DNA from 4 places in the Pseudomonas sp. LB1P83 genome. Region 4 is predicted to be linked to each of the others. Evidence: predicted binding sites of a transcription regulator. Region 4 holds the regulator's gene; each other region holds the start of a gene.

Region 1 (7,183 bases), 760 kb from region 4:
AAAACCGCAGCATCGCGACGACGCCCGGCGGTGTGTTTCAGGGCGGTCTCGATCATGATCCGTTCGAAGGCCGGCACAGCGCTGTCGAGCAGGCTCGACTGACCGCGAGCCAACGCCTGGTCAGCCCACTGACGCAGCGCTTGCTCCCAGTTGGTCACCGGCGCCGAATCCTGCGGCAGGCTCAGCAGCTCTGGCGGCAGGTCGCTGATGTGCACTTCGCGGCCCGAAGCCATCACCGTGATCCAGCGGCAAGTGTTCTCCAGCTGACGCACGTTGCCGCCCCACGGCAGGTTTTTCAGGTATTCCTCGGTCTCGCTTTTCAGCAGCTTCGGTTCCACCGCCAGTTCTTGCGCGGCGCGGCTGAGGAAGTGCTTGGCCAGGGTCGGGATGTCTTCGCGACGGTCCGACAGCCGTGGGATGTGGATGCGGATCACGTTCAGGCGGTGGAACAAGTCCTCACGGAACTTCCCGGCATGCACCAGGGTTTCCAGATTCTGGTGCGTCGCGGCGATGATGCGCACGTCAACTTTCACCGGCGTATGACCGCCGACGCGGTAGAACTCGCCGTCGGCCAGTACGCGCAGCAAGCGAGTCTGGGTGTCCGCCGGCATGTCGCCGATTTCATCGAGGAACAGCGTGCCGCCGTCCGCCTGCTCAAAGCGCCCGCGACGCAGGTTGGCTGCGCCGGTAAATGCGCCTTTCTCATGACCGAACAGCTCGGATTCCATCAGGTCCTTCGGAATCGCCGCCATGTTCAGGGCGATGAATGGCGACGCCGCCCGTGGGCTGTGACGGTGCAGGGCGTGGGCCACCAGTTCTTTGCCGGTACCGGACTCGCCGTTGATCAGCACGGTGATGTTGGAGTGGCTCAAGCGCCCGATGGCGCGAAACACTTCCTGCATCGCCGGCGCTTCGCCGATGATTTCCGGGGTGCGGGTCAAGGCGACCGGGACTTCCAGACCTTGCTGTTCCTGAGCGTGCTGGTTGGCGCGCTTGACCAGCGATACCGCTTCGTCAACGTCGAACGGTTTTGGCAGGTACTCGAATGCGCCACCCTGATAGGACGCGACAGCGCTGTCCAGATCGGAGTGCGCAGTCATGATGATCACTGGCAGTCGTGGGTGTTGCTCGCGAATCCGCGCCAGAAGGTCCAGACCGCTGGCACCCGGCATGCGGATGTCGGAGATGATCACGTCCGGCTGCTGGCGCGCCAGGCGGCTCATCACGCCATCGGCGCTGTCGAAGCTTTGCGTGGTCATGCCTTCCTGCTGCAAGGCTTTTTCCAGGACCCAACGGATAGAACGGTCGTCATCGACGATCCACACGGTTTCACTACGGCTCATGTCGATGTGGCTCCTTGTTCCAGTGGCAGAAAGATCGAGAAAGTGGTGTGGCCTGGGTGGCTGTCACATTCGATCAAGCCCTGGTGCTGGCTGATGATGTTCTGGGTAATGGCCAGGCCCAGCCCGGTACCGTCCGGGCGGCCGCTGACCATGGGAAAGAAGATGGTTTCTTGCAGGTCCGCGGGAATGCCGGGGCCGTTGTCGATGATTTCGATCTTGGTCACCAGGCGATGGCGCACGTGGCCGATGGTGAACTGACGCATGGCGCGGGTGCGCAGGCTGATGCGGCCCAGGCGCAGCTCGTTCTGGCTGCTGATGGCTTGCATCGCATTGCGCACGATGTTCAGCACGGCCTGAATCATTTGTTCACGATCGATCAACACGTCGGGAATGCTTGGGTCGTAGTCGCGCACCAAAGTGATGCAGCCCTGGCTTTCGGCTTCCACCAGATGGCAGACGCGTTCGAGTACTTCGTGAATGTTGCACATGGCCAGTGACGGCAGTTTGTTGGAGCCGAGCATGCGGTCCACGAGGTTTCGCAGGCGGTCGGCTTCTTCAATGATGACGTTGGTGTAATCGCGCAGGCTTTCTTCCGGCAGTTCACGGGCGAGCAGTTGTGCGGCGCCGCGAATCCCGCCCAGCGGATTCTTGATCTCGTGAGCGAGGCCGCGCACCAGCATCTTGCTGGTTTCCTGCTTCGACAACTGCGCCTCTTCCTTGGTGATCCGCAGCAAGCGGTCACGGGGATGGACTTCCAGCAGCAGCATCGTGACGCCGTTGGCCAGGATCGGTGTTACCGCGTAGTCGACAGTCAGCGTCTGGCCGGTGAGGGCGGTGAGCATCGCTTCGCGCTTGGTGAACGGGTGCGCCTGCTCGACTGCCTGACGCAGGGAATTCAGCGCTTCGGTAGATTCGGTGAACAACTCGCTGATGAACTGCCCATGGCTGCGCTGACCGCTGATGGCCAGGAGCATCTCCGCCGCCGGGTTCATGTACTCGAGGCGCAGTTCGGCGTCGAGCAGAATAGTGGCGGTGGTCAGGTTGTCGAGAAGCAGACGATGCAGTGCGTCACTGATGGTCATTAGGACCTCTTTTGGAGCAGGGCATGCGCGTGGATAACGCGCCTATACGAGGAAAATGCAAAAACCAAACCAAGGCTCCGAAAAGAAGCGTTTAAGGCCTGAAACGGGCGTTTGACGCTCGCTTGCGTGGCGTTCTGCCAGCTTTTGCGGGTACTTTCGAACCAAAATGGGTTGAGATGTGGGAACGGTGCAACCTATTGCACCAATATAGTGCGCAAACCTGAACAAGGTTAGAAGAAACGCAGGAACGGATTTTTTTCTTCTTCGGGTTTGTCTTTGAGCGGACATTCCGGCCGTTGGCCGTAGTCGGTGAGGGTGCAGGGGTTGACCTTGCGTTTCTGCGCGAGGGAAATGCGCAGCATCTGGAACGGTTGATTGGCCGTGCGTTCGACGGTGCGGCCTTGTTCGTCGAGGATTTCCACGGACAGGTTGTGGCTGCCACGGTCGATGTTGCTCAGGGCAAACACCGGACTGAGGCCGGGCTCGGCAGTGGGTTGGCCATCGAGCAACAATCGGTAGCGATGGCCCCGTTGCAGGCCGGGTTCGTTGGTAACGCTGACGATCAACTCACCGGCATTGCTACGGACCGTAGCGTCCGGTTCCGGGACCAGCACGCGGAGCATGTCGTAGTGGAACAACAGCCGCTCTTCATTCTTCTGCTCGGCAATCACGGGGCGCGCGCCTGTCGGGTTGGCGGTCATGCGATTGCTCGTCGCCAGCGGCACACGCTTGGCATTGCCCGGGCCTGGCTGGTCGGTGTAGACACGATTGCCGTGAGCGTCGACGTAGGTAAAGACCTCGGCCGTTACCGGCAGCGCGATCAGGCAGGTGATCAGCAGCCATAACCTCATGGCTTATGCACCCGTTGCACGGTGAAGGTCACTGTCGGGCTCTGCTGAACGAGGTTCTCGCCATCAATCACCTGCACCGCGAGGCTATGTTCGCCACGGTCAATGTTCACCAGCTGCAGAATCGGTACGTTGCTCGACTGCCCGTAGGGTTGATCATCCAGCAGCAACCTGAACAGGTGCGGCGCTTGAAGGCGCGGTTTGATCATGACGCTGACGGTGAACGTGCCGTTGTTGGCGCGCAGGGCCTCTTCGGTGGGTAAACCGGTCAACTCCAGCACCTCATAGGCGCTGCGCGGCTGTTCGCGGTTGCTGGCTTCGGCAGCGGGTGCAGGAGGCGTCTGGCGCTCAACGCTGTTGAGCGGTGGCAGTTCGACCGGCTGAGCCTTGACGCCATCGGGTGGTTGATTGCTGTAGGCGGTGTTGCCGGAGGCGTCGGTGTACTTATAGATCTGCGCTGCGGCGGGCAGGGCGATCAGCAGCAACATCAAAAGAAAACCACGACCCATAAAATCGACCAGAAACGAAAGCGTTGGGTTGCAGCATAGGTCAGGGGGTTGCGATTGACCCAGCTCGTTAACATTTGGGCATGATTTACAGAGATCTTCCAAACACCACAAATCCCTGTGGGAGCGGGCTTGCCCGCGATATCGGTGTATCAGCCAACATTACTGTTGGGTGTGCCGACGCTATCGCGGGCAAGACCGGTCCCACAGGGTTCTTTGTTGACGGCCAAATCGTGGGCATAAAAAAGACCTCCCGAAGGAGGCCTCTTTTTGTCACGCCGCTTTCGCAGGCGCTACCGGATCAGCAGCTGTAGTACAGCTCATATTCCAGTGGGTGTACGAAGGTACGTACTTTGATTTCTTCTTCGCTTTTCAGAGCGATGTAAGCGTCGATGAAGTCATCGGAGAACACGCCGCCTTTGGTCAGGAACGCACGACCTTTGTCCAGCTCTTCCAGGGCTTCTTTCAGGCTGCCGCAAACTTGTGGGATCTCTTTCGCCTCTTCAGGCGGCAGGTCGTACAGGTTTTTGTCAGCTGCGTCGCCAGGGTGGATCTTGTTCTGGATGCCGTCCAGGCCAGCCATTACCAGGGCTGCGAAGGCCAGGTACGGGTTGGCTGCCGGATCCGGGAAGCGGGCTTCGATACGGCGAGCGCGCGGGCTGGACACGTAAGGAATACGGATCGAAGCGGAACGGTTGCGAGCCGAGTAGGCCAGCATTACCGGCGCTTCGAAACCTGGGACCAGACGCTTGTAGGAGTTGGTCGACGGGTTGGTGAAGCCGTTCAGGGCCTTGCCGTGCTTGATGATGCCACCGATGAAGTACAGGGCGGTGTCGGACAGGCCGGCATAGCCTTCGCCAGCGAAGGTGTTCTTGCCATCTTTGGCGATGGACAAGTGAACGTGCATACCCGAACCGTTATCGCCGTACAGAGGCTTAGGCATGAAGGTCGCGGTGCGGCCGTAAGCGACAGCAACGTTGTGCACGCAGTACTTCAGGGTCTGAACTTCGTCAGCCTTGGCGACCAGGGTGTTGAACTTCACACCGATTTCGTTCTGACCGGCAGTTGCCACTTCGTGGTGGTGAACTTCGATGACCAGACCCATTTCTTCCATGGCGTTGCACATGGAGGTACGGATTTCGTGGTCGTGGTCGAACGGTGGAACCGGGAAGTAACCGCCTTTGATACCTGGACGGTGGCCGTGGTTGCCGCCTTCGATGTCCTGGTCGGACATCCAGGAACCTTGTTCGGAGAAGATTTTGAACATCGAGCCGGAGATGTCGGACTTGAACTTCACTTGGTCGAAGATGAAGAACTCAGGCTCCGGGCCAACGAATACGGTGTCGCCGATACCGGTGGATTTCAGGTATTCCTCGGCACGCTTGGCGATCGCACGTGGGTCGCGATCGTAGCCTTGCATGGTCGACGGCTCGATGACGTCGCACACGATGATCAGCGTTGGGTCTTCGGTGAACGGGTCGAGAACGGCAGTGCTGTCGTCCGGCAGCAGGATCATGTCGGAAGCTTCGATGCCTTTCCAGCCAGCGATGGAGGAACCGTCGAACATTTTGCCTTCTTCGAAGAAAGCTTCATCCAGCGCGTCGCGAGCCGGCATGGTCACGTGGTGCTGAGTGCCTTTGGTGTCCGTGAAGCGCAGATCAATCCACTTGACGTCATGATCTTTGATGAGTTGAACCGACTTCGACATAGTGTCCTCCGGGTGGCTTCGGGCTTAGTAGTGGATGCCCTTAGAATGTGGGTGATGCCGGCGCGAATACTCTGCCAAGGCAACCTGCCTCACAAGGGAGCAAATTGCATGCCAGTGCCCCACCATGGGTTTTTTGCCCCAATAACACGCTTATAAAGGCACAAAGCGTCTGTAAGCTGAAAATCTCGCCCTACAATGTAGCGTTAAAATCAATAAATGACCTGTTTTGGTGCGCTCAAAACCTTCTGCACATTAACTGGTTAAACCTTGAGCAATTTCCGCTATAATCCGCGCCCCCCTTTTTCGGCTGGCCCAGCGCGCGCTGTTTTCATGAAACTAATCGTAAAAGTCTTCCCCGAGATCACCATCAAGAGCCGCCCGGTACGGATGCGTTTCATCCGCCAGTTGGCCAAAAACATCCGTACCGTGCTCCGCGACCTGGACCCGGCTGTGGTGGTGAACGGTGTGTGGGACAATCTCGAGCTGGAAACACGCGTCAGCGAGCCCAAAGCCCTGAAGGAGATGACCGAGCGCCTGAGCTGCATGCCGGGCATCGCGCATTTCCTGCAAGTCGACGAATACCCGCTGGGCGACTTCGACGATATCGTCGCCAAGTGCAAGCAGCACTTCGGTGAGGCGTTGGCCGGGAAAATCTTTTCGGTGCGCTGCAAGCGTGCCGGCAAGCATGAATTCAGTTCGATGGACGTCGAGAAATACGTTGGCAGCCAACTGCGTCGTCAGTGCGGCGCCGCCGGAATCTCGCTGAAAGAGCCGGAAATCGAAGTCCGCATCGAAATTCGCGACAAACGGTTGTTCGTGATCCACAACCAGCACAACAGCATCGGCGGATATCCGCTGGGTGCCCTGGAACAGACGCTTGTGCTGATGTCCGGCGGTTTCGATTCCACCGTTGCGTCGTACCAGATCATGCGCCGCGGCCTGATGAGCCATTTCTGCTTCTTCAATCTGGGCGGACGGGCCCATGAACTGGGCGTCATGGAAGTCGCGCACTTCATCTGGAAGAAGTACGGCAGCTCCCAACGCGTGTTATTTGTGAGTGTGCCGTTCGAGGAAGTACTGGGAGAAATTCTCGGGAAAGTCGATAACAGTCATATGGGTGTGGTTTTGAAGCGTATGATGTTGCGCGCTGCTTCCCGTATTGCCGATCGGCTGGACATCGAGGCGCTGGTTACCGGCGAGGCGATTTCCCAGGTGTCGAGCCAGACACTGCCGAACCTGTCCGTGATCGACTGCGTGACCGACAAGTTGGTCTTGCGTCCGCTGATCGCCAGTCACAAGCAGGACATCATCGACCTGGCCAACGAAATCGGCACTGCCGACTTCGCCAAGCACATGCCGGAATACTGCGGGGTCATCTCGGTGAACCCCAAGACCCACGCCAAGCGACCGCGCGTGGAGTACGAAGAACAACAGTTCGACATGGCAGTTCTTGAGCGTGCGCTCGAGAACGCCAAGCTGGTGCCGATCGATCGCGTGATCGACGAATTGGGCCAGGATGTGCAGATTGAAGAAGTCAGCGATGCACTGGCGGGCCAGATCATCATCGACATCCGTCACCCGGATGCCGCTGAAGACGAGCCGCTTGAGCTCGCTGGCATAGAGGTACAGACGATGCCGTTTTATGCACTGAACGCTCGTTTCAAGGAACTGGACCCTACTCGCCAGTACCTGCTGT
Region 2 (7,183 bases), 2.9 Mb from region 4:
TGCGCCTTGATGACCCGCTGGGAGTTGAGGTTTTTCACCCGAATCTGTTCACGCAGGCCGCCGTTGGACAGGGCTTCGCCCGGCATGCGCACACTGAGCGTACCACTGCGGGCGGTAATCACCACCTGATCGCCCTTGCTGATGACTTCCGCCTGTTCGAGATGAACCAGCGTCAGGACCTGATTGGCGACCGTTGGTCGGGTAAGTTTCTGTCCGACGGCCTGATCCATGGAAGTGAAATAACCCTGGTTGATCAGGCTGATATCCCGCTCGCGCAACATGACGTCGCCGGGCTCGATGACCCCTGCGCGTTTAAGCGGACGCGTGGTCGTGACAACCTCTCGAAACAGCCGGACTTGAGCGGGTACGAAGACCGTCCAAGGGGACGTACTGTCGCAGCGGACCTTGACCGTTACCCGCCCGATCGGGGTCGCCGGGCTCTCGAGGGTGGCTGTCAATTCCTTGTCGCACATGGGCATGCGCAGTCGCGGATCGAGCTGGTTGACCTCGATTTCGTAGCGCCCCTCCGTTTGACTGGTAGCCAAATAGTCTTCTACGGTGAATTCAAGAAAGCCCTGAGTGACGCCGATAAGCATGTCAGGCAAGGTAACCGCGTCAGCAAGGGCAGGGCTGCCAGCGTTGAACAGGCAAACGGCCGACATCGCGCAAAGCAATTTGCGGGAAGTTGATGTCAGGCGTCGGAAAAATGTCGGTTCTGTGTTCATAAGAGTTAAAAAGCAAGCGCCGTGCCGTTTAGCAATGAATGTGCGTCGCAACACACTTAAGCGTTGGTGTAGGAGTCTGTGCATGGCTGGTGTAATGGATGCGGTAAACCAGCGCACGCAACTGGTTGGGCAGAATCGCCTTGAGCTGTTGTTGTTCCGTCTCGACGGCCAGCAGCTGTATGGGATCAACGTGTTCAAGGTTCGGGAAGTGCTGCAATGCCCCAAACTGACCGTGATGCCCAAGTCCAGTCCTGTCGTGTGCGGTGTGGCAAATATCCGGGGGGCGACCATTCCGATTCTTGATCTGGCAATGGCGACCGGCTCCGGCGCACTTAAAGATCAGAGCAATCCCTTCGTGATCATCACGGAGTACAACACCAAGACCCAGGGTTTCCTGGTGCGATCGGTAGAGCGCATCGTCAACATGAACTGGGAGGAGATTCATCCGCCACCCAAGGGCACGGGACGCGATCATTACCTGACGGCTGTGACTCGGGTCGACAATCAGTTAGTCGAAATCATCGACGTCGAGAAAGTGCTGGCGGAAGTGGCGCCGACACCGGAAGCGATTTCGGTGGGTGTGGTGGATGTCGAAACCCAGCACAAGGCGCTGTCCCTGAAAGTATTGACGGTCGACGACTCGTCAGTGGCGCGCAAGCAAGTAACGCGTTGCCTGCAGACGGTCGGCGTCGAAGTGGTGGCGTTGAACGACGGCAAGCAAGCGCTGGATTACTTGCGCAAGCTGGTCGATGAAGGCAAGAAGCCGGAAGAAGAGTTCCTGATGATGATTTCCGACATCGAGATGCCGGAAATGGACGGGTACACCCTGACGGCCGAGATCCGCAACGACCCGCGCATGCAAAAGCTTCATATCATCCTGCATACTTCGTTGTCGGGTGTATTCAATCAGGCGATGGTCAAGAAAGTCGGCGCGGATGACTTCCTTGCCAAATTCCGTCCTGATGACCTGGCATCCCGGGTAGTCGACCGGATCAAAGCAGCAGATATCAGCTAGGGGCCTTCTGCCCCTAACAGTTAACACGATTTAAGAGGCGGCATCTTTGTCTACGGGTAATTTGGATTTCGAACAGTTCCGGGTATTCCTGGAAAAAGCCTGTGGCATTTTGCTCGGTGAAAACAAGCAGTACTTGGTCTCGAGCCGTCTCAACAAACTGATGGAGCAGCAAGGTATCAAGTCCCTGGGTGAGCTGGTCCAGCGCATCCAGACCCAGCCGCGCAGCGGTTTGCGCGAGATGGTGGTGGATGCCATGACCACCAACGAAACCCTGTGGTTTCGTGATACCTATCCGTTTGAAGTCTTGAAGAACAAGGTGCTGCCCGAGGCGATCAAGGCTGCCCCTGGTCAGCGTTTGCGGATCTGGTCGGCGGCGTGCTCGTCGGGTCAGGAACCGTATTCGCTGTCGATGTCCATCGATGAGTTCGAACGCGTCAACATGGGCCAGCTGAAAATGGGGGCGCAGATTGTGGCCACCGACCTGTCCGGCACCATGCTGACCAACTGCAAGACCGGCGAGTACGACAGCCTGGCCATCGGCCGTGGTCTGTCGCCCGAGCGCCTTCAGCGTTATTTCGACCCGAAAGGGCCGGGACGCTGGGCCATCAAGGCGCCGATCAAGAGTCGCGTGGAGTTCCGCTCGTTCAACTTGCTGGACAGCTACGCGGCCCTGGGCAAGTTCGACATCGTGTTCTGCCGCAACGTGCTGATCTACTTCTCCGCCGAGGTGAAGAAAGACATCCTCTTGCGCATTCACAGCACGCTCAAGCCGGGTGGTTATCTGTTCCTCGGCGCCTCCGAAGCGCTGAACGGTTTGCCGGATCACTACCAGATGGTCCAGTGCAGCCCAGGGATCATTTACCAGGCGAAGTGATTTGTTGGCGTCATCAAAAAAACGGGAGCCCTCATCGGCTCCCGTTTTTTTATGCCTGATGATTTCCCAATCCACCACCGATTCCCTGTAGGAGTGAGCCGGCTCCGGGCGGCGTTCCGACGATAGCGGTGGGACTGTTTGCATTGATGTCGACTGACACGACGCCATCGCGAGCAGGCTCGCTCCTACAAGGGGAGGAGGTGTTCGTTGGAGGGCGATAAGCGGCAGAAAAGCGGCAGACGGCGGAAATCGGTTGCCGCTTTTCTGGCATTGCCGCCTTGCCACTGCCGGCAAAGCCCCGGTTTACGGGCTTTTTTGAATTGGCACGCCGCTTGCTATACCTCTGTTACGAAAAATCAGGTCACCCGAAGGTTTCCGACATGAGCATCAGCTTCGATAAAGCGCTCGGTATCCACGAACAAGCCCTGGGCTTCCGCGCGCAGCGTGCCGAAGTCCTGGCCAACAACATCGCCAACGCCGATACCCCGAACTACAAGGCTCGGGACCTGGAATTCTCCAAGGTGCTTGCCGCACAGAACGAGAAATCCAAGGGCGGCACTTTTGCCTTGAACATGACCAACAACCGTCATATCGAGGCCGAAGGCCTGGGCAATGGCGACGAGTCGCTGATGTATCGCACGCCGATGCAGCCGTCGATCGACCAGAACACTGTGGACGCCCAACTGGAACAGTCGAACTACGCGGAAAACGCCGTCGGCTTCCAGGCCAGCTTCACCCTGCTCAACAGCAAATTCAAAGGGCTGGTATCAGCCCTGCGCGGAGAGTAATTCATGTCTCTATCCAGTGTTTTCAACATTGCCGGTAGCGGCATGAGTGCCCAGACCACGCGCTTGAACACCGTGGCCTCGAACATCGCCAACGCCGAAACCGTCTCGTCGAGCATCGACCAGACCTATCGCGCCCGTCACCCGGTGTTCGCCACCATGTTCCAGGGCGGCCAGAGCGGCGGCAGCGATTCGCTGTTCCAGAACCAGGACGCCGCCGGTCAAGGCGTGCAAGTGCTGGGCGTGGTCGAAGACCAGAGCAACCTTGACGCACGTTACGAGCCGAACCATCCGGCCGCCGATGCCAAGGGCTACGTCTACTACCCGAACGTCAACGTCGTCGAAGAAATGGCCGACATGATTTCCGCCAGTCGTTCGTTCCAGACCAACGCCGAAATGATGAACACCGCCAAAACCATGATGCAGAAGGTCCTGACCCTCGGTCAGTGATAAGGGGCGACTCAGATGAGTGTTACCGATACCACTAGCGGCTTGAGCATCAAGGACGTCTTGGCCAATTCTTCGGTCAAGACCAACACCAGCGCTGACGGTCTGACGGCGGCGACTAACAGCGCCGCCGGCAAGAAGGCGTTGGGCAAGGATGCGTTCCTGCAATTGCTGGTCACCCAGCTGAAAAACCAGAACCCGCTCGAGCCGCAGGACAATGGTGAGTTCGTGGCTCAGCTGGCACAGTTCAGTAGCCTGGAAGGCATCACCACGCTGAACGAGACGGTCAGCGGCATTGCCGGCAACTACAACTCCTCGCAAGCGCTGCAAGCGTCTTCGCTGGTGGGTCGTTCGGTGGTCGCGCAGACCGACACGGCGGTGGTCGATACCTCGAAGAGTTTCAACGGCACGGCCGTGGTACCGGCATCGGTGGATCCGGTCACGGTCAAGATCACCGACGCCGATGGCAAAGTTGTCCGCACCATCGACCTGGGCAGCCAGAAAGCCGGCAACGCCAGTTTCATCTGGGACGGCAAGAACGATGCGGGCGTAGTGGCCAAGGCAGGCACGTACAAATTCGCTGCCACCGCGACTTACGACAGCAAGGCGACCTCGCTGGTTACTTACCTGCCGGCAACCGTCAACAGTGTGACCATCAGCCAGACCGGCGGTGAGTTGATGCTGAACCTGGCAGGCCTGGGCAGCGTTGCCCTGTCCAAAGTACAAACCATTGGTATATAGAGCCGACTAACACGGCACAAGGGAGTGGAATATGTCTTTCAATATCGGCCTTAGCGGTCTCTATGCAGCCAACAAACAACTGGACGTGACCGGCAACAACATCGCCAACGTCGCGACCACCGGTTTCAAATCGTCCCGTGCAGAATTCGAAGACGTGTACTCGGCCACTCGCCTGGGTACCGGCAGCAAGACCATCGGTAACGGCGTGCGTCTGGCCAACGTTTCCCAGCAGTTCGGCCAGGGCGACGTGAACAACACCGGCAACGTGCTGGACATGGGTATCCAGGGCAACGGTTTCTTCATCCTCAGCGACAACGGTTCCTTGAGCTACACCCGTGCCGGTGCGTTCAAGACTGACGCTGAAAACTACGTGATCGACAACAACGGCAACCGTCTGCAAGGTTACGGCGTTGATGACAACGGCAAGATCATCAATGGCGTGCTGACCGACCTGAAAATCGACACATCGAGCCTGTCGCCAAAGGCGACCACTCGCGTCGACCAAACCATGAACCTGAACTCCTCGGAAACCCTTCCGACCGTTACGCCGTTCAACCCGGCCGAGCCATTGAGCTATAACAAGCCAATCTCCACACCGATCTACGATAGCCAGGGTAACCAGCACACTCTGGATCAGTATTACGTAAAAACCGGTACTAACGCTTGGACCATACACTCCTATGTGGACGGTCGTTCGCCTTCCAACCCGGCCACCGAGCCACCGGTGCCAGTGACTGCCACCGTGACCTTCAACTCTGACGGTACCGTCAACACCATGACCGGCAGTGCCGGTTTTGCTGTGACCGGCAAAACCTTCAGGCTGACTGGCTGGGTGCCAGGCGTGGTAACCAATGCCAGCGTGACACCGAAAGTCTGGGGTCCTAACGGTTCGGTTCCGGCCACCGGTGGCCTGACCTTCGACATGACCAAAACCACCTCGTTCAACTCTGCGACTGCCCGTACCCAGCAGTATCAGGACGGCTACGCCACTGGCCAGATCTCCAGCCTGACCATCGACGAAAGCGGTGTGATGACCGCCAACTTCAGCAACCAGCAAACCAAGGCCATCGGCCAGGTAGCGGTCGCCAGCTTCGCCAACGAGCAAGGTCTGCAGCCTATCGGTGGTACCCGCTGGAAAGAAACCTTCGCGTCCGGCGTGGCCGGCGTCGATGCACCGAAAACCGGTACGCTGGGTGCGGTGGTGTCCAACTCCCTGGAAGAGTCCAACGTCAACCTGACCAACGAACTGGTCGAGTTGATCAAGGCGCAGAGCAACTACCAGGCGAATGCCAAGACCATCTCCACCCAGAGCACCATCATGCAGACCATCATTCAGATGACCTGATGCTGGATAGCGCTGCATAAAGAAGCCCCTCGTGAGAGGGGTTTTTTTTATGGCCGGGATTTTGTCAGGGCTTGAGGTTAGGGTTGTCTGTGCCGGCCCCTTCGCGGGCAAGCCTCGCTCCTACGGGGTATGCGTCGTCCAGATGATGAGCGCGATCCTGTAGGAGCGAGGCTTGCCCGCGAAGGCGTCAGACCGGCCACCACTTTCTTGGAGGCAAAAGAAAACCCCCGACCAATCCAGAGGACTGATCGGGGGTTATTCAGGCAAGCACCTCGCGGCGCCTACCGGCTCAGCTTATTGGCAAGCTTCGCAATCCGGCTCGTCGATGGCGCAAGCTTTCGGCACTGGAGCAGGGCCGGCAGGGGCTGCCAGGACCGAATCTTCACCGTGGTTGCCGCCGCTGGAAACAGCGTTCAGCTTGCCGGTGTTGATGGTCGACTTCTCGGTGCTGGTCGCGGCCAGAGCACGGAGGTAGTAAGTGGTTTTCAGACCACGGTACCAGGCCATGCGGTAGGTCACGTCCAGCTTCTTGCCCGATGCGCCAGCGATGTACAGGTTCAGCGACTGAGCCTGGTCGATCCACTTCTGACGACGGCTGGCCGCGTCGACGATCCACTTGGTGTCCACTTCGAAGGCCGTCGCGTAGAGCTCTTTGAGTTCTTGCGGGATGCGCTCGATCTGTTGCACCGAACCGTCGTAGTACTTCAGGTCGTTGATCATGACCGAGTCCCACAGACCGCGAGCCTTCAGGTCGCGAACCAGGTACGGGTTGATCACGGTGAATTCGCCCGACAGGTTCGATTTCACGTAGAGGTTCTGGTAGGTCGGTTCGATCGACTGCGAGACGCCAGTGATGTTGGCGATGGTCGCGGTCGGTGCGATGGCCATGATGTTGGAGTTACGAATGCCTTTCTGCACACGGGCACGAACCGGTGCCCAGTCCAGGGATTCGTTCAGGTCAACGTCGATGTACTTCTGGCCACGCTGTTCGATCAGGATCTGTTGCGAATCCAGCGGCAGGATGCCTTTGGACCACAGCGAACCCTGGAACGTCTCGTAGGCGCCGCGTTCGTCGGCCAGGTCGCAGGAAGCCTGGATCGCGTAGTAGCTGACCGCTTCCATCGACTTGTCGGCGAACTCGACGGCAGCGTCGGAACCGTAAGGGATGTGCTGCAGGTACAAAGCGTCCTGGAAGCCCATGATGCCCAGACCGACCGGACGGTGCTTGAAGTTGGAGTTCTTCGCTTGTGG
Region 3 (7,183 bases), 950 kb from region 4:
GATGGTTGTAAGCCCATTTGCGGGTTTGTTCGAGGAGGTACTGATGCAAAAGTGGAAAATCACTTTCGTGGATGATCACGGTGAACAAGTTGACGAGGTGTTCGAAAGCGATGAATGCCCGAACAACGAGCAAGCCGCGAAACTCATTCGCGCCCGACGTCTGCCTGTGGCTGCCGAACTGGACCTCAACGATCTGGAAGGGCGCACCGATGATCCGACTGTCAAAAGCCTGAAGACCCAGAACAGCATTGAAATCCTCAGCATCACTCCCGTCTGAAATTCACCTCGTCACATTCACAACCAGGCCTTGGCAGCGCCTCTGTCTTGGGGCTACTCTGCAAGCGAGATCAGCGAACGGATCGCTAAGGTCTGGTCTTGTCAGCTACATGCTTGCTTCCCACCGGCAACGCTGTTGCCGCATCGCTCGCACCAATCGGTTGCGAGTGCCGGGAATACGGAAAGTCTATCCATCATGATTGAGGGGGACGTTTCATGAGCACAGCCTATCAAGAAGACATCAGCAGCAGCGTGTTGCGCCGCATGAAAGAAGGCGGTTTCGACTTTTCACGATTCCATCCCATCGAGTTCTACGCCATTTTCCCGGACGAGGAGCGGGCACGCAGGGCAGCAGGGCATTACTGTGGTGAATCCTTGAATGCACAAATCAGCGTGCGTGATGACGGCGCGTGGGCCCTGGAACTGAGCAATGTGATGTACGCAACCTATGACGGTATCGGCGACTTTGAGCAGGACTTCGAGGCGGTGGTCGAGCCTCTGGGCGGCATCATCGAAGGATGGGGCGTCAAGCAGGAGGTACGAGGGCTACTCGCATAAGCTTATGAACAGTGACAACGCTCAGCAACGGCTGACCTTAGGGTTGGCCGTTTTTGTTTGAAGAAGATCGCAGCCTCGTTTCACTCGACAGCTGCTACAGAGTGAAACGAGGCTGCGATCTTTCTATGTGGTTTTTGATTCATAACGTTTCAAAAAATCAAAAAAAACCGCCTGAGCAGGCGGCTAAAGGGAAGTTCGTTCAGGTTTTGCAGCGAATGCGTGGATTATCCGCATCGACTCCCGGGCAGTGAAATCAACTCTGACTATGCTGGTGATAGGCGACAGCGTCGCCTTGCAATGAAGCGGGGGCGATCAGCGTGGGGCGTTTGCTGCACAGGATTGGTGCGGTGCAAACGGCGTCATTATCCAACTGATTGATAACAAAGCGTTTCTGCCGATGGCACGGGCCTTGCGAAGCCTAGATGTCCGGGTGACAAGGAGTACGGCATGATCCGCACCTATTTTGATGAGATGTACGATGCCGGCGGCCAGGTCCGCCCGCATTATCGGGAGTTTGCCCGTTGGCTGGCCGAGACGCCTGACGAGCTTTTGGCACAACGGCGACGCGAGGCCGATCTGCTGTTTCATCGCGCCGGGATTACCTTCACGCTCTACGGGGATGAGCAGGGGACAGAGCGCCTGATTCCCTTCGATACCATCCCGCGCAGCATCCCTGCCAGTGAATGGCGGATTGTCGAGCGCGGCTGTATCCAGCGGGTCAAGGCGTTGAACATGTTCCTCGCCGATCTCTACCACGAGCAGCGCATCATCAAGGCCGGGATCATCCCGGCCGAGCAAGTGCTGGCCAACGAGCAATACCAGTTGGCGATGCAAGGGCTGGATCTGCATCGCGATATCTATTCGCACATCTCCGGTGTCGATCTGGTGCGCGATGGCGACGGCACGTACTACGTGCTTGAAGACAACCTTCGTACACCCAGCGGCGTGAGCTACATGCTCGAAGACCGCAAGATGATGATGCGCCTGTTCCCCGAGCTGTTCTCGGCCCAGCGCATCGCACCGATCGACCATTATCCAAACCTGTTGCTCGACACCCTGAAAAGCTCCAGCCCGATCGATAACCCGAGCGTGGTGGTGCTGACGCCGGGTCGCTTCAACAGCGCGTTTTTCGAGCATGCCTTCCTGGCACGGGAGATGGGCGTCGAGTTGGTGGAAGGCGCGGACCTGTTCGTGCGTGACGACAAGGTGTTCATGCGCACCACGGACGGGCCGAAAGCCGTCGACGTCATTTACCGTCGCCTCGACGATGCGTTCCTCGATCCGCTGGCGTTCAACCCGGACTCGATGCTCGGCGTTCCAGGGCTGCTGTCGTCCTATCGCTCCGGCAACGTCGTGCTGGCGAATGCCATCGGCACCGGGGTTGCGGACGACAAGTCGGTGTATCCGTTTGTCACGGACATGATCCGTTTTTACCTGGACGAAGAACCGATTCTGAAGAATGTGCCGACGTTTCAGTGTCGCAACCCTTCGGAACTGTCCCACGTGCTGGCCAATCTTCCAGACCTGGTGGTCAAGGAAACCCAGGGCTCCGGCGGTTACGGAATGCTGGTAGGGCCGGCGGCGACGGCGGCGGAAATCGAGTCTTTCCGCGCGCGGATCAAGGCCAAGCCTCACGCGTATATCGCGCAACCGACGTTGTCCCTGTCGACCTGTCCGACCTTTGTCGAAAACGGCATCGCCCCACGCCATATCGACCTGCGTCCGTTTGTATTGTCTGGCCGCGAAACCCGGGTTGTGCCCGGCGGTTTGACCCGTGTCGCCCTGCGCGAAGGCTCCCTGGTGGTGAATTCCTCCCAGGGCGGCGGAACCAAGGACACCTGGGTGGTCGAGGATTGAAGGAAGCTTGCCATGTTAAGTAGAACTGCCTCGGATTTGTATTGGATGTCGCGTTACCTGGAGCGGGCGGAAAACCTCGCACGGATGCTCGACATCAGTTATTCGCTGTCGCTGATGCCGCAGGATGGTCGCGGTGACGGCCTGCACGAACTGGCCATGCCGCTGCTGATCACCGGCACCCTGGACGATTACCTGGAGCGCCACGGTGACTTGCACGCCGAACGGCTGCTGCATTTCTTTGCCTTGGACGCGGCCAACCCGGCAAGCATCTACAGCTGCCTCGGCTCGGCGCGGGCCAGTGCTCATGCGGTGCGTGGGCGAATCACCGCGGACATGTGGGAAAACATCAACGCCACGTGGCTGGAAATTCGCGGGATCGCCGAGCAGGGCTTGAGTCGCTACGGCATGAGCCGTTTTTGCGAGTGGATCAAGGAACGTTCCCACCTGTTCCGTGGCGCGTCCTACGGCACGATCATGCGTAACGATGCGTTCCGCTTCATTCGTCTGGGGACGTTTATCGAACGGGCCGACAACACCTTGCGCCTGCTCGACGCCCGCTACGAAATGGCCGGCGATCAGGCCGAAGCGGTCAGCGATGGCACCGCTCACGCGTATTACCAGTGGAGCGCTTTATTAAGGGCGTTGTCGTCGTTCGAGGCCTACACCGAGATCTACCGCGACGCACCCGGCGCCCGGCATGTGGCCGAGTTGCTGTTGCTGCGCGCCGATGTGCCACGTTCCCTGCGTGCCTGCACCGAAGAAATCGACCAGATCCTCGCCCAACTGCCGGGGGCCAATGGCCGCCCCGCGCAACGTCTGGCGGCGGAGATGGACGCGCGCCTGCGCTACACCGGCATCAACGAAATTCTCGACGAAGGCCTGCATGCCTGGCTGACCGAATTCATCCCGCTGGTGCGCCAGTTGGGTAACGCCATTCACAGTTCTTACCTGGAGGCTGCATGAGACTTTCCATTAGCCACGAAACCACCTATCACTACGAAGATCAGGTGCGGGCGAGCATCCAGTACTTGCGACTGACACCCCACGACAGCGAGCGTCAGCATGTGCTCAGCTGGCAACTCGACCTGCCGCGCCCGGTGCGCGCGCAACTCGATCCGTTCGGCAACATCCTGCACGTGCTGACCATGGACGAGCCGCACGAGGCAATTATCATCGGCGCCCGTGGCCAGGTGGACATCGACGAACTGCGTGAAGCCGAGCATGAGAGCCAGTCGGCGCTGCCGTTCCTGCGCTTCACGCGCCTGACCGAAGCTGACGAGGCGTTGCGTGCGTTCGCCGAGAAGGAGTGCAAAAAACGCCGGGATCGCACGGCGCTGATCGACTTGATGCATGGCCTGAATTCGCACATGACCTACACGCCGGGCTCCACCGAGGTGGATACCAGCGCCGCCCAGGCCTTCGCCGGGCGTTCCGGCGTCTGTCAGGACCACACCCATGCGTTTTTGGCCTGTGCCCGCAGCCTGGGCATTCCGTCGCGTTATGTGTCGGGGTATTTGTACAGCGAGAACAGCGAACACCTGGCCAGTCACGCCTGGGCCGAAGCCTGGCTCGATGACGCGTGGTACAGCTTCGATGTGACCAATGAACTGGCCCGGCCGGAGCGGCATTTGAAACTGGCGGTAGGCCTGGATTACCTGGATGCCTGCCCGGTGCGAGGCATGCGTCGGGGCGGCGGGTGTGAGCAGATGCATGCGAAAGTGTTTGTGTCGCCGACGCCGCTGCCAGTCATCTCCGTCCAGCAACAATAACCGCAACACCACCCCCCTGTAGGAGCGAGGCTTGCCCGCAAATAACGATAACGCGGTCCTTTCGTTAGACCGCATCGCCTTCTTCGCGGGCAAGCCTCGCTCCTACAAGGAGAAATGGGGTCAGGGCTTAACCTTGCGTCCAGCCATATGCTTCAAATACCCCACCAACATTTCCAGATCCCCATCCGGCAACACCGTCGCCGCAAACCCCGGCATCTTCGCCTGAGGCCATTGCCGCAAGCTCTGCGGATCTCGAATGTAGCGCTTCAGGAAATCCGCCCCAAAGTACTCGGTCGGATTAAATGGAATGTTCAAATCCGGCCCGAACTGCGCATCTCCGGCACCATTGAGTCGGTGACAGGCCAGGCAATTCTTCTGAAACAAGGCAAAGCCTTTATTAACCGGATCGTCGGCCTTCAAGGCAGGATCGGGCAGCAGTGCAGGGAAGCGCTCGGCGACTGGCGCCATGCGCTTGATACTCGCCACTTGAAACGGCCATTGCTCAGGGCTGATGTGGCCGGCTTGCGGATCGACCCACACCAGATAAAACGGCCCGGCACCCGGTTTGCCTTCAGATAGCGCAGGCCACGGCTTGGCCGGGTCTTCAATCGCCAACCACGCGCGCGCGCCCTTGGCGTTCAGCAACGGCGCCGCCGACAACTCGGCGGCAAACCCGTCGAGCGCCACGGCTTGCAGATGATCTTCAGGCTTGATGCCGGTCAACAACGCCGCCAACGGAACCGCGCGATAGCTCATGGCCCGCTTGTAGGAAACGTCGTCGCTGATGGTGATGGTCTGGACTTGAGGGTGCTTGAGCAGCTCCTCTGTCTGCCAGTTACGACTGCTCGCGCCCAGCTCGATGTTCAGCTGTGCGGCATACAAGGGCGTGCTGAGCAGCAAGGCCCCGAACAGAATGAGCGTTTTCAAATGATCGCCGTCCATGTCGTGGAAGTGCCCAAAGGTTGGCACACCCACGCTGGCCCGGGTAGCGAGCCAGTTACATTTTTAAGAGGGCGATGTAAAAACCTGGCGCCGTAATATTTGAATATCGACTAGCCGATCACCTTGGTCAGGTTCGGCAAGATCAACAACAGCGTAGTGGCGAAAAGAATGAGCCCGGCTTGACGTACTTTCGAATGCTTGAACATGGCTTGACCGCCTTTTTTGTTATTTCCTGATGCCTGCCTGCATATCTCCATGACGGCAGAGCGCTGAACGTCCTGTAAGACAAGTGCCTCGGCAAAACCCGACGACAACTTCGTACATGTTCACCTTAGAGCCCGCGTCACGCTTGGTTTAGATCCATTTCGTATGGTGTTATCACTTAAAGCTTTAAAAAAGGTATGAGGCCTATTGCCAGCTTCTTGGGCGCCCGTTTGCTAGACAGCTTGGTGACGTGAATCTGTTAATCCGCACCCGAACGACCGTCCGTCTGAGCGTGTCCGTCAACGCCAGTGAGCACTGCGGTCATTGAATCCACGGCGGCTCGGCCTAAGGTGGAAGCTCAGTATTTACTCACCGCCCAGGTTCGAGGACGTCATGACCCAAGCTTTGATTTTCGACGCGTTACGCACGCCCCGTGGCAAAGGCAAGGCCGATGGCGCCCTGCACAGCGTCAAACCGGTGAATCTGGTGGCCGGGTTACTCACGGCGTTGCAGCAGCGCACGTCGCTGGACACCAGTCAGGTCGATGACGTGGTGCTCGGGTGCGTCACGCCCATCGGCGATCAAGGCTCCGATATCGCCAAGACCGCAGCACAAGTCGCCGATTGGGACGTCAGCGTGTCTGGCGTGCAGATCAATCGTTTCTGCGCCTCGGGGCTCGAAGCCGTGAACCTCGGGGCGATGAAAGTCCGTTCCGGCTTCGAAGACCTGGTGGTGGTCGGCGGCGTCGAGTCCATGTCCCGCGTGCCCATGGGCAGCGATGGCGGCCCATGGGCGCTGGACCCGGAAACCAATCTGCACAGTCATTTCACCCCGCAAGGCGTCGGCGCCGACCTGATCGCCACGATTGAAGGCTTCAGTCGCCAGGACGTCGATGCCTACGCATTGCACTCCCAGCAAAAGGCTGCACGGGCGCGGGCGGACGGTTCGTTCAACAAGTCGCTGGTAGCGGTGCAGGATCAGAACGGCATCATCCTGCTCGATCACGATGAGTTCATTCGCGCCGAATCCACCCTTGAAGGCCTGGGCAAGCTCAAGCCAAGCTTCGAGATGATGGGGCTGATGGGTTTTGACGCCACCGCACTGCGGGTTTACAGCCAAGTGGAGCGGATCAATCACGTCCACACCCCAGGCAACAGCTCCGGCATTGTCGATGGCGCCGCCCTGATGTTGATCGGTTCCGAGGCCAAGGGCCGCGCGCTGGGTTTGCAGCCACGGGCGCGGATCGTCGCCACCGCGGTTACCAGCACCGACCCGACCATCATGCTCACCGGCCCGGCGCCGGCCACCCGCAAAGCACTGGCCAAGGCCGGGCTGCGGGTCGAAGACATTGACCTGTTCGAGGTCAACGAAGCCTTCGCTTCGGTGGTGCTGAAATTCATCAAGGATATGGCCATCGACCCGGACAAAGTCAACGTCAACGGCGGCTCCATCGCCATGGGCCACCCGCTGGGCGCCACTGGCTGCGCGATTCTCGGCACGCTGCTCGATGAACTGGAAACACGGCGCCTGCGCTATGGCCTAGCGACCCTGTGTGTCGGCGGCGGCATGGGCATTGC
Region 4 (7,183 bases):
TCTTGGTAGTGGCCCGACTGATCCCCTCGGAAGTGGGCTCGCAGTCATAGCCTTGGAATACGGCGATCCAGGTCACGACGAAGGCGAAGACGATGCTTTTGATGATGCCGTTGAGCACATCATCAGTGAACGTCACGCTGTTCTGCATGTTGGACCAGTAGGAACCCTCATAGACACCCAGCCAGTCGACGGCCACCCACGAACCACCCCAGATACCCACCACGCTGAAAATCATCGCCAGCACCGGCAGGGAAATGAAGCCGGCCCACAGGCGCGGGGCAATGATGTATTTGAGCGGGTCGACACCAATCATTTCCAGACTGGACAACTGTTCGGTGGACTTCATGTTGCCGATTTCGGCGGTCAACGCTGAACCTGCGCGCCCGGCGAACAGCAATGCGGTGACCACGGGGCCAAGTTCACGCAACAGCGTCAGTGCAACCATCTGCCCGACCGCCTGCTCCGAACCGTAGCTGGACAGAATGTTGAAGCCTTGCAGCGCCAGCACCATGCCGATGAACACCCCGGAGACCACAATGATCACCAGGGACATCACGCCCACCGAATGCAATTGCTTGATCAGCAGGCCAAAACCGCCGCCGATACCGCCGCGGCCAAGCAAGGCGTGAAAAAGGAAAATCGCCGAACGCCCGAACACCGCCAGCACATCAATGCCGGCATGGCCGAACCGACGCACGCGTTCCAATAGTGAAATCTTGCGCATTAACGCTTCCCCAGAAGATCTGCGCGGTAATCCGTCGCTGGAAAGTGGTATGCGACCGGACCGTCGGGATCGCCGGTCATGAATTGACGAATACGCGGCTCCTGCGAGTTCATCAGCTCCTCGGGAGTGCCCTGCCCCAATACTTGCCCGTCGCCCACCACATAAATGTAATCGGCAATGCTCGCGGTCTCGGCCAGATCGTGGGAGACCACGATACTGGTGATGCCCAGCGCATCGTTGAGCAGACGGATCAGGCGCACCAACACGCCCATGGCGATAGGGTCCTGACCGACAAAGGGTTCGTCATACATAAGGATCTGCGGATCGAGGGCGATCGCCCGCGCCAGCGCGACACGGCGCTTCATGCCACCGGACAGTTCATCGGGCATCAGGTCGATGGCGCCACGCAAGCCCACGGCCTGCAATTTGAGCAGGACGATGTCACGGATCATTTCTTCCGGCAGCTCGGTATGAACGCGCAGCGGAAAGGCGACGTTCTCGAACACATCGAGGTCGGTAAACAGCGCACCGCTCTGGAACAGCACGCCCATGTGCTTGCGCGCATCGAACAGATCACTGCGCGACAACTTCGGCAGGTTCTGGCCATTGACCCAGACCTCGCCCTTGGTAGGCCGCAACTGTGCGCCCATCAATCGCAACAGCGTGGTCTTGCCACACCCGGAAGGCCCCATGATGCCGGTGACCTTGCCGCGCGGGATACGGATATCGACGTTATTGAAAATGCTGCGCGCACCGCGCTTGAAGGACAGTCCCTTCAGCTCGACCGCGTAGGCGTTATCGGCACTCATCTAAACTCCTTGCGATGCAGCCTCACACTCGGACGCCTGGCTTCCTGACGAAAGCACATACCTCCCCGGGCAGGCCGAACTGGCGGCGAACTATATCACTGCAAAGGCCAAGCGCCCAAGGCCCAAGCCCGCCCATGTTCAGCAACATGACAGGCAAAAAGCCTCATTCGGAGGGGATTAGGTAACAGGGAATGACAAAGCGTGACGAACTTGCGTGAGGGTTTTGATCATTACCGCTATAATCGCCGCCTTTTCATCAGGCTATACGATTTCTGACATGAGCCAATCCAGCGACCTGATTCAATCTGCACAACGCACCATCCGCCTCGAACTGGAAGCCGTACAAGGCTTGCTGCCCCATATCGACGCAGATTTCGTACGCGCTTGCGAGATGATTCTGGAGAGCAAAGGCCGCGTGGTCGTGGTCGGCATGGGCAAATCGGGGCACATCGGCAACAAAATCGCCGCCACCCTGGCCAGCACCGGCACCACAGCGTTTTTCGTGCACCCGGCCGAAGCCAGTCACGGCGACATGGGCATGATCACTCGCGACGACATCATCCTGGCCCTGTCGAATTCCGGATCCACCAATGAAATCGTCACCCTGCTGCCCCTGATCAAGCGTCTGGGCATCAAATTGATCAGCATGACCGGCAATCCGGACTCGGCGCTGGCCAAGGCCGCCGAGGTCAACCTCAACGTTCATGTGGAGCACGAAGCCTGCCCGCTGAACCTGGCACCGACCTCGTCGACCACCGCCGCGCTGGTCATGGGCGATGCCCTGGCCGTTGCACTGCTGGAAGCCCGCGGCTTTACCGCTGAAGACTTCGCGTTTTCCCACCCGGGTGGCGCGCTGGGCCGACGCCTGCTGCTGAAGGTTGAAAACGTCATGCACGCCGGTCAAGAGCTGCCGCAGGTTCAGCGCGGCACGCTGCTCAAGGACGCGCTGATGGAAATGACCCGCAAGGGCCTGGGCATGACCGTGATCCTGGAAGCCGACGGCAAACTGGCCGGAATCTTCACCGACGGTGATTTGCGCCGCACACTGGACCGCAGCATCGATATCCACAGCGCCACCATCGATCAGGTCATGACCGCGCACGGCAAAACCGCTCGCGCCGAGATGCTCGCCGCCGAAGCCCTGAAAATCATGGAAGACCACAAGATCAACGCACTGGTCGTGGTCGACAGCGAAGACCGCCCGGTCGGCGCCTTGAACATGCACGATTTGCTGCGTGCGGGAGTAATGTAATGAGCACGGACCTGCTGCAACGCGGCAAACAGATCAAACTCGCGGTGTTCGACGTCGATGGCGTGCTGACCGACGGGCGCCTGTACTTCCTCGAAGACGGCAGCGAATTCAAGACGTTCAGCACCCTCGACGGCCAAGGCATCAAGATGTTGATGGCAGCCGGCGTACAGACAGCTATCATCAGCGGCCGCAAGACCCCGGTGGTCGAACGTCGAGCGAAGAATCTCGGCATTCCTCACCTTTACCAGGGGCGCGAAGACAAACTGGTGGTGCTCGACGAACTTCTGGCTCAGCTCAACCTAAGCTATGAGCAGGTCGCCTATCTGGGCGACGACTTGCCGGACCTGCCGGTGATTCGCCGCGTTGGCCTGGGCATGGCTGTAGCAAACGCCGCCAGCTTCGTGCGTGAACACGCCCATGGCATCACCCAGGCCCGTGGTGGCGAAGGTGCTGCTCGCGAATTCTGTGAATTGATCCTGCGCGCCCAGGGCCGCCTCGATGCGGCCAACGCCGCGTACCTGTGAGCCCATTATGCTGAGCAAAAAGATTCGTAACATCCTGGTGTTCGGTTGCATCGCGGCGCTGTTTGCCGCGGTCGGCTACTGGAACATCAGCCCGGAACGCTTCCTCGACAAACCGGTGGTCAAGGTCGATGAAAGCGCGATCGACTATTACGCCCTCAACGCCCACAGCGTGCAGTACCTGCCGGACGGCAAATTGCAGTACGAAATGACGTCCGACAAGGTCGAACACATGAAAGTGAGCGAGGTGACGTTGCTGACCAACCCTGACCTGAACATGTTCCGCGGCACCGAGTTCCCGTGGCACGTCCAGAGTGAGCACGGCGAAGTCAACCCGGACGGCACTCAGGTCGAGCTGATCGACTCGGTGCGCATCACGCGTTTCGACGAGAAAAACCGCAAAACCCTGATTACCACCACCCGAATGACGGTGTTCCCGCAGCAGCAATATGCGCAGACCGATCAACCCGTTAGAATCGACGGCGCTGGCGGTGTATCGACAGGCAACGGAATGAAAGCGTATTTGAAAGAAAGCAGGATACACCTGCTATCGAACGTAAGAGGACAGTATGAGGCTCGTTAAAACTCTCCCTATTTTGCTCAGTCTGGGCGCAGCACTGGGAAGCGTGAGCGCCTGGGCTCTGCCGGACGATCAACAGCAGCCTATCCGCATTCAGGCCGACGACGCCCAACTGGACGACAAGAACGGCATTGCCACCTATAAAGGTGACGTGATCATCACCCAGGGCTCGATGAAGGTCACCGGCAATACTGTGACCATGACCCGCACCCCAAACGGCGATATCGACGTAGTGACTTCGGTGGGCAACCTCGCCTACTTCGAGCAGCTGCAAACGGCAGGCGATACAAAGCCTGTTCAAGGCTATGGGGTCACTATCCAGTACCACGCCTCGCAAGACCGCGTCGTGCTGATCGACCGCGCCAAAGTCATCGACAAGGACGGCAACGTGACCCAGGGCGAGAAAATCGTCTATGACACCAACAAAAAGCTCGCCAGCGCCGGTCGCGCTACGGGCAGCAAGGTCACCGAGTCGCGTCCGCGGATCGACATGGTGATCCAGCCCAAAAAGAAAACCGAAGAGCAAAAGGCCCCTTAATGGCAACTCTGAAAGCTCAGCATCTGGCCAAGAGCTACAAGAGCCGCCAGGTCGTGCGTGACGTCAGCCTGTCCATCGACAGCGGTCAAATCGTCGGCCTGCTGGGTCCTAACGGCGCCGGCAAGACCACCTGTTTCTACATGATCGTTGGCCTGGTGCAGGCGGATCAGGGTCGCGTATTGATCGACGACCTGGACGTCAGCCACCAGCCGATGCACGGTCGTGCAAAGGCCGGTATCGGCTATCTTCCGCAAGAAGCGTCGATCTTCCGCAAACTGTCGGTGGCCGACAACATCATGGCCATCCTCGAGACCCGCAAGGAACTCGACAAGGCCGATCGTCGCAAAGAGCTGGAAAGCCTGCTGCAGGAATTCCACATCAGCCACATCCGCGACAACCTCGGCATGAGCCTGTCCGGTGGTGAACGTCGCCGTGTGGAAATCGCCCGGGCACTGGCCACCAACCCGAAATTCATTCTGCTCGACGAACCTTTCGCCGGCGTGGACCCGATTTCGGTGGGCGACATCAAACAGATCATCTATCACCTCAAGGCCAAAGGCATTGGCGTGCTGATCACTGACCACAACGTCCGTGAAACCCTGGACATCTGCGAAACCGCCTACATCGTCAACGATGGCCAGCTGATCGCCGAAGGTGACTCCGCCACCATCCTGGCCAACGAACTGGTCAAGGAAGTGTATCTGGGCCATGAGTTCCGCCTTTAAGCACTGAGGTGTCTGGCTGATTGTCCGAGCGCTTTTCTCGATAAAAAATCAATACTTTTTTATTGTTACAGCGCTCTAGGCAAACGCTGCAGTTTCGGGCATATAATTTGCTTATGTTTGGCGCTCCGGCGCCCTGTAGTGGATGGCGCATGTGCGCCGGCGAATAAGGTGTTAAGCCCCTGCCATGAAACCATCGCTAGTCTTGAGAATGGGCCAGCAGCTGACGATGACACCGCAGCTGCAACAGGCCATCCGCCTGCTCCAATTGTCGACCCTGGACCTGCAACAGGAAATCCAGGAGGCCCTGGAGTCCAATCCGATGCTCGAACGCCAGGAAGAAGGCGACGACTTCGATAATGCCGACCCCTTGGCCGACAAAGCCGAACAGCTACCCAACGCCGATGTTTCGGAACCCTCCTACCAGGAAACCGCCCCCACGGTGGATAACCTCGAGGAAGGTGACTGGAACGAGCGCATTCCCAACGAACTGCCCGTCGATACCGCGTGGGAAGACGTCTACCAGACCAGCGCCAGCAGCCTGCCGAGCAACGATGACGACGAGTGGGATTTCACCACCCGTACATCGGCCGGTGAAAGCCTGCAAAGCCATTTGCTGTGGCAACTGAACCTGGCACCGATGTCCGACACCGATCGCCTGATCGCCGTGACCCTGATCGACTGCATCAACAATCAGGGCTACCTGGACGAAACCCTCGAGGAAATTCTCGAGGCCTTCGATCCGGAACTGGACATCGAACTGGACGAAATCGAAGCCGTCCTGCACCGCATCCAGCAATTCGAACCGGCCGGCATTGGCGCCCGCAACCTGGGCGAATGCCTGCTGCTGCAACTGCGCCAACTGCCCGCCAAGACGCCTTGGTTGGCCGAAGCCAAGCGTCTGGTCAGCGACTACATCGACCTGCTCGGCAGCCGCGACTACAGCCAGCTGATGCGCCGCATGAAGCTCAAGGAAGATGAACTGCGCCAGGTGATCGAGCTGGTGCAGAGCCTCAACCCTCGTCCGGGCTCGCAGATCGAGTCCAGCGAGGCCGAGTACGTAGTTCCTGACGTGATCGTGCGCAAGGATAACGAACGCTGGCTGGTCGAACTGAACCAGGAATCGGTGCCACGGCTGCGGGTCAACGCCCAGTACGCCGGTTTTGTGCGCCGCGCCGATACCAGCGCCGACAACACCTTCATGCGCAATCAGTTGCAAGAGGCCCGCTGGTTTATCAAGAGCCTGCAAAGCCGCAACGAAACCCTGATGAAAGTAGCCACCCAGATTGTCGAGCATCAGCGCGGCTTCCTGGAATACGGTGACGAAGCGATGAAACCGCTGGTGCTGCATGACATCGCCGAAGCGGTGGGGATGCATGAGTCGACGATTTCGCGGGTGACCACGCAGAAATTCATGCATACCCCTCGGGGCATATATGAACTGAAATACTTTTTCTCCAGCCACGTCAGCACCTCCGAAGGCGGTGAATGCTCGTCCACAGCGATCCGCGCGATCATCAAAAAACTGGTTGCGGCGGAAAATCAGAAAAAGCCGTTGAGTGACAGCAAGATCGCTGGTTTACTGGAGGCACAAGGCATTCAGGTGGCTCGCCGCACCGTCGCCAAGTACCGCGAATCCCTCGGGATCGCGCCTTCGAGCGAACGCAAGCGGTTGATGTAGGGCCACGCCACAGCGTTCCAGTGGTAGATCATCTGATCTACCGCTTTATGCACTGGCAACGAAGGAGAAGCTGTATGCAAGTCAACATCAGTGGACACCAACTGGAAGTGACCGAACCTCTTCGCACCTACATCGGCGAAAAACTCGAACGATTGGAGCGACATTTCGACAAGATCACCAACGTGCAGGTCACGATGACGGTCGAAAAGCTGAAGCAGAAAATCGAAGCCACGCTGCATATTCCCGGGAATGAAGTGGTCGCCAACGCGGAACATACCGATATGTACGCGGCGATCGACGCACTCACCGACAAGCTGGATAAACAACTCAAAAAGCATAAGGAAAAGACCCAGAGC

The links. The regulator sigma-54, encoded in region 4, starts transcription at its own class of promoters, with help from an activator protein. The targets are predictions, from matches to a motif close to ANTGGCATNNANNTTGCTNT.
Region 1: the regulator sigma-54 is predicted to act here: its motif matches at 5,584-5,603, upstream of glnA (glutamate--ammonia ligase).
Region 2: the regulator sigma-54 is predicted to act here: its motif matches at 2,934-2,953, upstream of flgB (flagellar basal body rod protein FlgB).
Region 3: the regulator sigma-54 is predicted to act here: its motif matches at 1,231-1,250, upstream of ACYZTY_RS07565 (circularly permuted type 2 ATP-grasp protein).

Annotation. Positions count from the first base shown of each region.
Region 1 is NZ_CM142709.1:6,647,853-6,655,035, forward strand. Features, by position in the region: gene ntrC (nitrogen regulation protein NR(I)) at 1-1,343, opposite strand, end outside; gene glnL (nitrogen regulation protein NR(II)) at 1,340-2,425, opposite strand; gene ACYZTY_RS30680 (DUF4124 domain-containing protein) at 2,656-3,276, opposite strand; gene ACYZTY_RS30685 (DUF4124 domain-containing protein) at 3,273-3,782, opposite strand; gene glnA (glutamate--ammonia ligase) at 4,081-5,487, opposite strand; gene thiI (tRNA uracil 4-sulfurtransferase ThiI) at 5,818-7,183, shown strand, end outside.
Region 2 is NZ_CM142709.1:4,495,915-4,503,097, reverse strand. Features, by position in the region: gene flgA (flagellar basal body P-ring formation chaperone FlgA) at 1-725, opposite strand, end outside; gene ACYZTY_RS20640 (chemotaxis protein CheV) at 808-1,740, shown strand; gene cheR (protein-glutamate O-methyltransferase CheR) at 1,787-2,614, shown strand; gene flgB (flagellar basal body rod protein FlgB) at 2,995-3,402, shown strand; gene flgC (flagellar basal body rod protein FlgC) at 3,406-3,849, shown strand; gene flgD (flagellar hook assembly protein FlgD) at 3,865-4,587, shown strand; gene flgE (flagellar hook protein FlgE) at 4,619-5,932, shown strand; gene ACYZTY_RS20610 (ribonucleoside-diphosphate reductase subunit alpha) at 6,227-7,183, opposite strand, start outside.
Region 3 is NZ_CM142709.1:1,644,574-1,651,756, forward strand. Features, by position in the region: gene ACYZTY_RS07555 (hypothetical protein) at 44-277, shown strand; gene ACYZTY_RS07560 (ribonuclease E inhibitor RraB) at 493-834, shown strand; gene ACYZTY_RS07565 (circularly permuted type 2 ATP-grasp protein) at 1,282-2,691, shown strand; gene ACYZTY_RS07570 (alpha-E domain-containing protein) at 2,704-3,654, shown strand; gene ACYZTY_RS07575 (transglutaminase family protein) at 3,651-4,460, shown strand; gene ACYZTY_RS07580 (c-type cytochrome) at 4,581-5,402, opposite strand; gene ACYZTY_RS07585 (acetyl-CoA C-acetyltransferase) at 6,000-7,183, shown strand, end outside.
Region 4 is NZ_CM142709.1:696,302-703,484, reverse strand. Features, by position in the region: gene mlaE (lipid asymmetry maintenance ABC transporter permease subunit MlaE) at 1-724, opposite strand, end outside; gene ACYZTY_RS03040 (ATP-binding cassette domain-containing protein) at 724-1,533, opposite strand; gene ACYZTY_RS03035 (KpsF/GutQ family sugar-phosphate isomerase) at 1,811-2,785, shown strand; gene ACYZTY_RS03030 (KdsC family phosphatase) at 2,785-3,309, shown strand; gene lptC (LPS export ABC transporter periplasmic protein LptC) at 3,317-3,889, shown strand; gene lptA (lipopolysaccharide transport periplasmic protein LptA) at 3,876-4,424, shown strand; gene lptB (LPS export ABC transporter ATP-binding protein) at 4,424-5,149, shown strand; gene ACYZTY_RS03010 (RNA polymerase factor sigma-54) at 5,334-6,827, shown strand; gene hpf (ribosome hibernation-promoting factor, HPF/YfiA family) at 6,902-7,183, shown strand, end outside.